DNA from 3 places in the Trichococcus sp. ES5 genome. Region 3 is predicted to be linked to each of the others. Evidence: predicted binding sites of a transcription regulator. Region 3 holds the regulator's gene; each other region holds the start of a gene.

Evidence for each region. Region 3 encodes LexA, which represses DNA repair genes until DNA is damaged. Its sites were predicted from a motif close to CNAACANNTGTTNG; they were not measured.
Region 1: a site for LexA is predicted at 1,976-1,989, ahead of dnaB (replicative DNA helicase). Genes of this name have one in related genera too.
Region 2: a site for LexA is predicted at 1,327-1,340, ahead of TES5_RS04265 (replication-associated recombination protein A). Genes of this name have one in related genera too.

What each region holds. Positions count from the first base shown of each region.
Region 1 is NZ_FJND01000009.1:99,461-102,970, reverse strand. It holds gene TES5_RS08770 (DHH family phosphoesterase) at 1-1,437, shown strand, start outside; gene rplI (50S ribosomal protein L9) at 1,441-1,890, shown strand; gene dnaB (replicative DNA helicase) at 2,104-3,471, shown strand.
Region 2 is NZ_FJND01000003.1:149,820-153,329, reverse strand. It holds gene gshAB (bifunctional glutamate--cysteine ligase GshA/glutathione synthetase GshB) at 1-1,203, opposite strand, end outside; gene TES5_RS04265 (replication-associated recombination protein A) at 1,393-2,664, shown strand; RNA gene ssrS (6S RNA) at 2,769-2,958, shown strand; gene TES5_RS04255 (hypothetical protein) at 3,073-3,375, shown strand; gene TES5_RS04250 (universal stress protein) at 3,474-3,510, shown strand, end outside.
Region 3 is NZ_FJND01000002.1:154,591-158,100, reverse strand. It holds gene recJ (single-stranded-DNA-specific exonuclease RecJ) at 1-472, shown strand, start outside; gene TES5_RS02925 (adenine phosphoribosyltransferase) at 490-1,002, shown strand; gene lexA (transcriptional repressor LexA) at 1,084-1,707, opposite strand; gene TES5_RS02915 (YneF family protein) at 1,952-2,182, shown strand; gene TES5_RS02910 (ABC transporter ATP-binding protein) at 2,269-3,510, shown strand, end outside.

The sequences.
Region 1 (3,510 bases), on a different contig from region 3:
AATTATGATGAGGCTGTCCAATCCATGAATGATCGCAAGCGATCGAATGTAAACAACTATCTGACGAACCAACTCACAAACTGGGCTAATATGAATAATGTTTTTTTGAAACGAGTGGATGATGACCGCTTCATAGCGTTGACCAATATGCGTGCATTGAAGAAAATCGAAGAAAACAATTTTGATATCATAAATCAAATCAGAGAAAGAACCTACAAGCAAAATTTTCCGTTGACATTGAGTATGGGCTTCTCATATGAGAAAACTTTTGAGCAAACCAATTTTAAAGAAGTCGCTAAAATGGCGCAGTCGAATATTGATTTAGCATTGGCAAGAGGTGGCGATCAGGTTGTTGTGAGGGCTGAAGATGAAGATGCCCGTTTCTATGGTGGTAAAACGAATCCGATGGAAAAACGGACTCGCATCCGTGCAAGAATGATCAGCCAGGCTTTGGAAGAACTCATCGTTCATGCTGATAAAGTGATCATCATGGGGCATAGTTATCCTGATATGGACGTCATCGGTTCCTGTTTAGGGATCCGCCGAATCTCTCAGATGAACAATCGGGAGGCTTGGATAGTATTGGATCCGCAGCAATTTTCCAATGATGTGAATCGGATTATGCAGGAGATAGACAAAGATCCTTTGATTGCGAAGCGGATCATTTCGCCTGAGCAGGCAATGGCATTGGTGACTCCGCAAACGCTTATCGTGATGGTTGACGTGCATCGTCCGTCCATGACGCCGGCCCCTGGACTTTTGAATCTGTCCAAAAAAATAGTCGTCTTGGATCATCATAGACGTGGACAAGAATTTCCCAAGGACTCTGTTTTGGTCTATATGGAACCCTATGCGTCATCCACTTCGGAATTGATCGCTGAATTGTTCGAATATCAATCCAATGAGATGGACGCCATCAATAAGATAGAAGCAACTGCTATGCTGGCTGGGATTATTGTCGATACACGTAATTTCAGTTTGAGAACCGGATCCAGAACTTTTGATGCTGCCAGTTATCTGCAGTCGAACGGAGCGGATACCGTTCTGATCCAGAAATCACTGAAAGAGGACTTGGATACCTATCTGTTGCGGAGTCATTTGCTGCAAACGATGGAATTTGTGAACGGTAACCTCGCAATCGTCCATGGAGAAGATGAAAAAATCTATGATACGGTTGTCGCTGCTCAAACGGCCGACACGATGTTGTCGATGGAAGCAGTTGACGCTTCATTTGTCGTTACAAAACGTCAGGACGGCAGAGTTGGAATCAGTGCCAGAAGTCTGGGGCAATATAATGTGCAGACTATCATGGAAAAATTAGGCGGAGGCGGACATTTATCCAATGCAGCCACGCAGATTGAGAATACGACGGTCCATGAAGTCGTTGAGAGATTGAAGGCAGTCATAGATCCAAAAAAAATCAAGGAAGGGGAATAATAAATGAAAGTTGTATTTTTAGAGGACGTTAAAGGTAAAGGAAAAAAAGGAGAAGTCAAAGATATTGCGGATGGCTACGCTAATTTCCTGATAAAAAACCGTAAAGCGGAAGAAGCGAATGCTGCTACGATTTCCGCATTGAAAGGCCAAAAGAAGGCTGAAGAGAAGAAGCAGGCTGAGGAGTTAGCAGCTGCTCAAGAATTAAAGGCACTTCTGGAGAAGGATGAATCAATCATCAAATTGTCCGCGAAAATTGGCGAAGATGGTCGTTTGTTCGGTTCGATAACAACGAAACAGGTTGCTGAAGCATTGCAAAAGCAACATAATGTTAAATTGGATAAGCGAAAAATTGAATTAGACAGTCCTATCCGAGCATTAGGTTTCACGAAAATGCCCGTAAAAATTCATCCGGAAGTCACAGCGCTGTTGACTGTCCAAGTGACTGAAGGATAATAATTTTCCAGATATAAATGGAAGACAGGGATAACCATCTCTGTCTTTTTGCTTGTGTAGAGGTGGATAGATATTGATTCGTAATAGAACAAACGTTCCCTTTCGTTGGTTGTAAAAGACTCCAGTTTACAGTACAATAAGAGAGCGAAAGATGGGTAAGCCAGCAATCGGTTCCTTGTCGAAATGAATAAACCTAAAGGGTGAAAATATAAAATGGAAGAAACACTTCAAGATCGCATACCTCCTCATAGTATAGAAGCAGAGCAATCCGTTCTGGGCTCCATTTTTTTGGATCCTGAAACGGTTGTGAATGTTTTGGAGTACCTTGAAACATCTGATTTTTACCGAAAAAATCATCAGATTATTTTTGACGCGATTTTGCAATTGAACAACCGAAACGAAGCGATAGACGTCGTCACCATCGCGAATGAATTGGACACGAAGAATCAGCTTGAAAATGCTGGGGGGATGGAGTACTTGGCCGAATTGGCGGTTGCCGTGCCTACTTCAGCCAACGTGGAATATTACGCCAAGATAGTAGAAGAGAAATCGATTTTGCGCAATCTAATCCGATCGGCTACAGAAATCGTCCGAAAAGGATATGAAGAGGGTGATGAGCTTGCCGTTATGTTGGACAGCGCCGAACAGAATATTCTTCAGGTATCCGAACGGAGAAATCGCTCCGGTTTCATCCGCATATCGGATGTCGTTTCGGCATCGCTGCAGAACATCGAGTCGCTGGCCCAACAAAGCGATGACGTCACAGGGGTGCCCACCGGATACATCGCCTTGGATAAAATGACGGCGGGTCTTCAGAAAGAAGAATTGATCATCCTGGCAGCTCGTCCGGCGGTCGGTAAGACCGCCTTTGCTCTGAACATCGCACAGAATGTCGCGACCAAGGCGGATCAGGTAGTTGCCATTTTCAGTTTGGAAATGGGGGCGGAGTCGTTGGTCAACCGGATGCTGTGTGCGGAAGGGAACATCGATGCCGGTCACTTGAGGACAGGGCAGCTTTCTGAAGATGAGTGGTCCAACCTGATCATGGCGATGGGGACTTTGGGACAGTCCAAGATTTTTATAGATGATACACCAGGTATACGGATTGCGGAAATAAGGGCAAAAAGTCGTCGCTTGCTGCAGGAACAGGGAAAATTAGGACTTATTGTGATTGACTACTTGCAGCTGATTGAAGGGAACAACCGCGAAAGCCGTCAACAAGAAGTTTCAGACATTTCGCGTCAATTGAAGAAGTTGGCGAAGGAACTGAAAGTACCGGTCATCGCCCTGTCTCAATTGTCCCGTGGCGTGGAGCAAAGGCAAGACAAACGTCCGGTATTGAGCGATATCCGTGAATCAGGATCGATCGAGCAGGATGCCGATATCGTTGCTTTCCTGTACCGCGACGACTATTACGAACGTGAAGGCGGCGAAGAACCGGAACGGGATGAGCAAGAGAATAATGTCGTAGAGGTCATCATCGAAAAAAACCGGAGCGGGGCGCGGGGAACCGTCAAGCTCCTGTTCAAAAAGGAATTTAATAAATTTTCTTCGATGAGCTATATGCCGGAAATTAGTTGATATTTTTGGACAAATTGTTCAGAAATGAGCGCTTTTATC
Region 2 (3,510 bases), on a different contig from region 3:
TTCCAATGCCTTGACCATCTGGCCCGCCACTGTTTTCTCCGGATTTTGGAATGCTTCGATTTTTTCTTTGACGATTGCGCTGATTTTCTCTTCTGCATCGATCGCTTCCAGCATCTGCAGCATACCTTCCAGGACGGATAGTCCTTCCGCTTGGAATGCGGATGGCTGCAAAGGATTCTCCAAAGCAGTGCTGTAATTCATTTCTTTACCGAGCTGCATCTCTGCCTCACTGGCATCCTGATCGATCCACAATAAATAGAGCAAGAAATAATGGATGAAGTACATATCCTCTTTATGCATGCCAAACTCAGCAAATGGGTTCAGATCGAACAGCCTGAATTCGAGATAGGCGATTCCGTTCGTCAGCAAATCACGCGCTTTGTTGGCCCCCCTGAAACGGACAGTGGAATAAAATTCTTTTTCGGCAATAAGCTTACCGGTTGTCACCATTTTTTCGATATCCTGCACATAGGCATCAATCGATTCAAAAGAAACATGCACGTCCGCTTTATTGACATATCCGTACTTGCTGCTGCGGATACTTCTTGTATACTGATCCAACGGCAGATCATGCTGTGATTCTTTTTCAAAGTACGAACGGTCAGCTGATATCGATCCGCCCAGAAGGTAGGTCATGATCCATTGGTAACGAATAAAATTATGAGCCATCTTCAAGTATACATCCGATTGGAACTCCCTAAGCGTCCTGACGGAACCGGAAAGCTGATGAAGCTCTTTGATAAGTACAGGATTCAATTCGAAATTGAAATGAATGCCACTGACCATCTGCTTCTTGTTTCCGTACACTGATACTAGATATTCCCGATAAGCGATATCACTCTCATTGTCCAATTTGGCTACCTTAATTTCTTCACTTGCCGGCATAGCAGGTGGTATACTGCAAGGCAACAGGTATTCACCTTCGGGTAAAGACCGCAGAACAACGTCATGGATAGCCATCAGCCATTCATGCATTTCTTCGATCGATTGCATCGGTGGAGTGATCAATTCCGGTTGACTCTCCGCGAAATCAGTCTGTATGTACGGATGGAAACTGCGATTCCCGAATATTGTCGGATGATTAGTTTTGGCGATTGTGCCTTCGTCCGTTATCCTTTGGCTTTCTTTTTCGATTCCAAAAGAGGCTTTCGAAAATAATGCCGATAATTTGTGTGTTAGAATAATCTCTTTGAAATCCGTCATTATGTACGCTCACTTTCTGCTTCCAATTTTCAATGTATTCATTATAGCTTTTCTGCTTGTAAATAGTAAAGATGTTGCCTGTCTTTCTTTTCAATCAATTTTCAGAATTCTTCAAAAAACAATCGGGCGAATGTTTGTTCTTCTTTATCAGATGGCATATAATGGGTAGAGAAAAAGGAGCGGAGAATCATGAAACAACCTTTAGCATACCGTATGCGTCCCGTCCACATTGACGAAGTCATCGGTCAAAGTCATCTGGTCGGCGAAAATAAAATCATCCGTCGCATGGTCGATGCGAAGATGCTTTCTTCCATGATATTGTATGGCCCACCGGGAATCGGTAAAACCAGCATTGCGAGCGCCATCGCCGGATCGACCCATTCGGCTTTCCGTCAGTTGAACGCCGCAACCGACACAAAAAAAGACTTGCAGATCGTCGTGGAAGAAGCCAAATTTTCCGGCCAGGTCATCCTCTTGTTGGATGAGGTGCATCGGTTGGATAAACCCAAGCAGGATTTTCTCTTGCCGCACCTTGAAAGCGGCCAGGTCATTCTGATCGGCGCCACCACCGAAAACCCATATATCAGCATCAGTCCTGCTATCCGGAGCCGGACCCAAATTTTTGAATTGAAGCCCCTTACTACTCAAGACGTCATACAGGCACTGGAACGTGCCATTGCGGATGAAAAGCGCGGATTGGGAAAAGAAAAGATCCTGATCGAGGAAGACGCCTTGCTCCATTTCGCCAGGAGTACGATGGGAGACGTCCGCGGTTCGCTGAATGCTTTGGAGTTGGCTGCCTTATCCACTAAACCTGATGCGGACGGAACGATCCATATCACCTTGGACATCGCTGAGGAGTGCATCCAAAAGAAAGCCCTGGTTCACGATAAGAATGGCGATGCCCATTATGATGTCATCTCGGCATTCCAAAAATCGATCCGTGGCAGTGATGTCGATGCAGCCATGCATTATCTTGCCAGGCTGCTGGAAGCCGGCGAATTGCTGATCGCCTGCAGACGACTGATGGTCTGCGCCTACGAAGATATCGGCCTAGGCAATCCTCAAGCTGTGGCTCGGACCGTTTTGGCCGTTCAGGCTGCAGAAAAGTTAGGTTTGCCGGAAGCTCGGATTCCCCTGGCAAATGCTGTCGTTGATCTGGCCCTTTCCCCGAAATCCAATTCGGCTTATCTTGCCTTGGATAGCGCACTGGCGGATGTGCGCGCCGGAAAGTCCGGCGACATACCGGATAGCTTGCGTGATGCCCATTATAGCGGGGCAAATAAGTTAGGCCGCGGCATCGGTTATCAATATCCGCACGATTTCCCGGACCACTGGGTCAAACAACAGTATTTACCAGACTCGCTGAAGAGTAGACGCTACTACGAGCCGGCTGCAACGGGCAAATACGAGCAAGCCTTGGCCAACCAATTGCAGCACCGCTTCAACAAAGATTCTTGATGATTTGTTGGTAGCGTTTAACCCATTGTCGCCATTATGTTTCCGGACTCAGTTCCATGTGTTTTGCTTGCCAACAATTGATTAGTATGCTACTATACGTATATAGATTTCTGAGGTGTTCGACATATTCTCAATGTGTTGACCGAACAATTTATTACTACCTTGGGATCCTGTTTATTTCGGTGGATAACACGCCTTATCATTTGGTAGTTAGAGACTGGATATTGGAGCCCACCTGCTTATATGCGGGTTCAAAACTAGTAGAATATACTCACCGGCACCATCGGATTTCTAATAAAGTTTTATACTTTTGGAGCTGCTCATTGAGCAGCTTTTTTTGCAGATTTAAAAGCACGTAAAAGTACTACTTGAGCTCTTATCCCACAATTCCTTTAAGGAGGATGCATATTGTTAGAATTGTTGATTGCCCTTTTTTCATTACTGCTGGTTTCGACCGGCCTTTTCATGACGTTGAAAGGCCCCACTGTTTTCGTATTGGCTCCGGACCGGATCACGGAACAACAACGCCAGCAGATCTGGCTCTTTTTCCGTAATGGCGGAGCTCTGTACATGTTGATCGGATTTCTCTGCCTCCTGACGATTTTCTTCAGGAGTACCCTGCTTTATGTATTTGCCGTGCTGATCTCCTCAGGGTATACAGCACTCTTCAGCATCCGCTTGGCCGGCATGATGAAAGATCAAAGCCACTGATCAATAAATTACCGAAAAAAATCGCATGCGCTTTCATTTTTAAGGAAAGTGAAGTAAAATAAACTTGTAAGCGATACTAGTTTAGAGGAGTGGTTAATATGTTTCAAGAGTATAAGAAGATTTTGATACCGGTTG
Region 3 (3,510 bases):
CTTGCAGGCCGTCAGCGCCAAGAATCTCGTGCTCTTCGAATGTCCTTTGAAGCTGAACCTTTTGGCGAATCTCCTGAAGAGTAATCAGTTCGAAAATGTGTATGTCGTCTCTCATGAATCGAATGGCGTATACGCAGATGGCGTTCCTCCTAAAGACCAGTTTGCAAAATTTTACCAGTATATCCGTTCGCATAAGGATATCGACGTGAGAAATCGATTAGATGCTTTGGCAGAATATTTAAAAATCAAGAAAAATCTTGCCATTTTCATGATTCAAGTGTTTTTGGAGGCGGGATTTGTTACAATAGACAATGGTTTCATCAATGAGGTCAAGAATCCCGTCAAAAGGGCTTTGGCTGATACACAAGTATACAAAGATCGCCTGCAGAAAATGGAAGCTGAAAAAATATTCATCTACAGCCCGTTTTCGCAACTGACAAAATGGTTGAATGAACAGATGATGGTTCAATAATTAGGAGGAACATAAAAATGGATTTAAAAAAATATATTGCTGACGTAAAAGATTTTCCGGAACAAGGCATCATTTTCCGCGATATTTCCCCTTTGATGGCAAATGGCGAAGCCTATCGTTATTCAATCAAGGAAATCGTGAAATATGCTCAAGACTTGAATGTTGATAAAGTAGTCGGACCTGAAGCGCGTGGCTTCATGGTCGGTTGCCCTGTGGCTGTGGAATTAGGCTGCGGATTCGCGATGGCCCGCAAAAAAGGCAAATTGCCCCGCGAAACAGTAGAAGTATCCTACGGGCTGGAATACGGGAAAGCGACATTGCAACTGCATCAAGACGCCATCTTGCCTGGCGATAAAGTGCTGGTCTGTGATGATTTGTTGGCTACTGGCGGCACTACAGCCGCGACTATAGAATTGGTTGAAAAATTAGGCGGAGAAGTTGTGGGCTTGGCGTTCTTGATCGAGTTGCTGGATTTAAAGGGCAGAGATCTGATCCAAGGGTATGACATCTTCACGCTGATGGAATACTAAGAGAAGCAATCCTAAATAAGCATAGACACGCAAAAAGGCTGCCGGTTGGCAGCCTTTTTGCGTCAGTTGGAGGACTGTTCTTTAAATGATGTGGTTCCGGTACAGGCCGACTACTTTACCCAGGATGAGGACAGAATCCAGGATGATCGGATCCATGCTCGAATTTTCAGGTTGCAGACGATAGTAGTTATTTTCTTTGTAGAAACGTTTGCAGGTCGCTTCATCATCGTCCGTCATGGCTATGACGATATCTCCGTTTTCAGCCGTGTTCTGTTTTCTGACAATGACGGAGTCGCCATCGAAGATGCCGGCATCGATCATGCTTTCTCCGCGGATTTTCAACATGAATAAAGATCCCGCATTGGATTGCAGATCCGGGGGAACCGGGAAATAGTCGGTTGCTTCTTCTACGGCAAGTATGGGCGCTCCGGCTGTGACAGTACCCAACAACGGCATTTTATCTGATAGGATCCCCAATTTGTCCAGACCTGCTTGGGTCAATTCTATCGCACGGGGTTTTGTAGGATCCCGCTGGATAAAACCATTTTTTTCAAGACGCGACAGATGGCCATGAACTGTAGATGTAGATGACAGTTTTACCGCATTTCCGATTTCCCTTACGGTCGGCGGGTAGCCCTTTTCCTGGACTTCTTCATAAATGTATTGAAGCACTTCAATTTGGCGTGAATCTTTATTTTTAACCATGAGATCATCATCTCCGTAATCCTATATTTATATCGTTTAGGATACCATTAATCCCCCAAAAAATCAAACAGATGTTCGCATGTTCTTTGAAAATTATGTAAGAATATGCCTAGTATTGCCACAAATCCAGCAAATGTTGAAGCGTTTTCCAAAAATCGCTAAATTTATCCGTGATTGCTATTTCTTTTTCTCATAATCTTTAGTACAATTAATGAATGAATGCTTTGGAAAGGGGGATGAATACGTGTCAACAACAGCATGGGTAATGATGGTTATTTTAGGAATAGTAATAGGCGCGGTTGGCGGATTTTTCCTTGCAAGACGTTATATGGTAAAATATTTTGAAGAAAATCCACCGATCAATGAAGAAATGTTGCGTTCTATGATGATGCAGATGGGTCAAAAACCATCCGAAAGAAAAGTTAAACAAATTATGGCTTCGATGAAAGCACAATCAACAAAGAAAAAGAAATAGACTAATGAAATAATATACAAAATGTGGATCTTTACGGTTCCACATTTTTATTTTGTCTGAATAAACGCAAGAAAGGGGAAATATCCGTGAGTATTTTCAAAAAATTGAGTTGGTTTTTTCGTCAGGAATGGAAAGCCTATTTTGTGGGCGTCTTTTTCCTGATCATTGTGGCTATACTTCAGGTTGTATCGCCGCGCATCGTCGGAATCATTATCGATGAAATAGCACTTGGCACGTTAACGATGGCGTCTTTGTGGAAGTGGACAGCGATCATATTGATAGCGGGCGTGCTGCAGTACCTCTTCCGTTATATTTGGCGGATGAAGATTTGGGGAACTTCAGCAGAACTGGAAAAGATACTTCGGTCAAGATTGTTCAAGCATTTCACCGAAATGGATGCTGTCTTCTTCCAAAAGTACAGGACAGGCGATCTGATGGCGCATGCGACGAATGATTTGAATGCCATCCGCATGGTCGCTGGCGCAGGTATCCTGACATTGGCAGATTCAATTTCTTCAGGCGGGATCACGCTCTTTACGATGTTCTTCTTGATCGATTGGCGTTTGACGCTCATTGCTATGATCCCATTGCCGGCTTTGACGTTGGTGTCACGAATCCTCGGACAAAAGATGCATAAACGATTCCGCAAAGCACAGGCCGCTTTCTCGAGTTTGAATGACAAAACGCAAGAGAGCGTATCCGGCGTCAAAGTCATCAAAACTTTTGGTGAAGAAGAAGAGGATATTCGTGATTTCGAAGCAATGACAAAAGATGTCGTTGCAAAAAATAAATCTGTCTATCTGGTTGATGCCTTATTTGATCCAGCTATCCAACTTATTTTGGGGCTTTCATTTGCGCTGACAATCATATTCGGAGGTCGCTTTGTCGTGGAAGGCAGCATCAGTATCGGTCAGTTGGTTTCGTTCATCAGTTACATCGGAATGATGGCGTGGCCAATGTTGGCAGTGGGCAGACTTTTCAATGTACTTGAGCGAGGCAGTGCCAGTTATAGCAGGATTGATGAGCTTCTGAAGGAAAAATCAACGATCCAGGAGCAGAAAAATGCCATCCGGACTGTGGTTTCAGGCGATTTGGATTTTCAGGTATCCTCATTCAACTATCAAAACAGCAAAGAAATTAGCCTCCATGATGTCACCTTCCATTTAAAGCGGGGGCAAACGTTAGGGATTGTCGGCAGAACTGGATCGGGCAAAAGTACGATTTTCCGTCTGCTGTTGCGTGAGTATGACCAATATACAGGCAGCATCAACTACAATGGGCTCGATATTCGCGATTATTCATTGGATGCATTGCTGAGCGGAATCGGT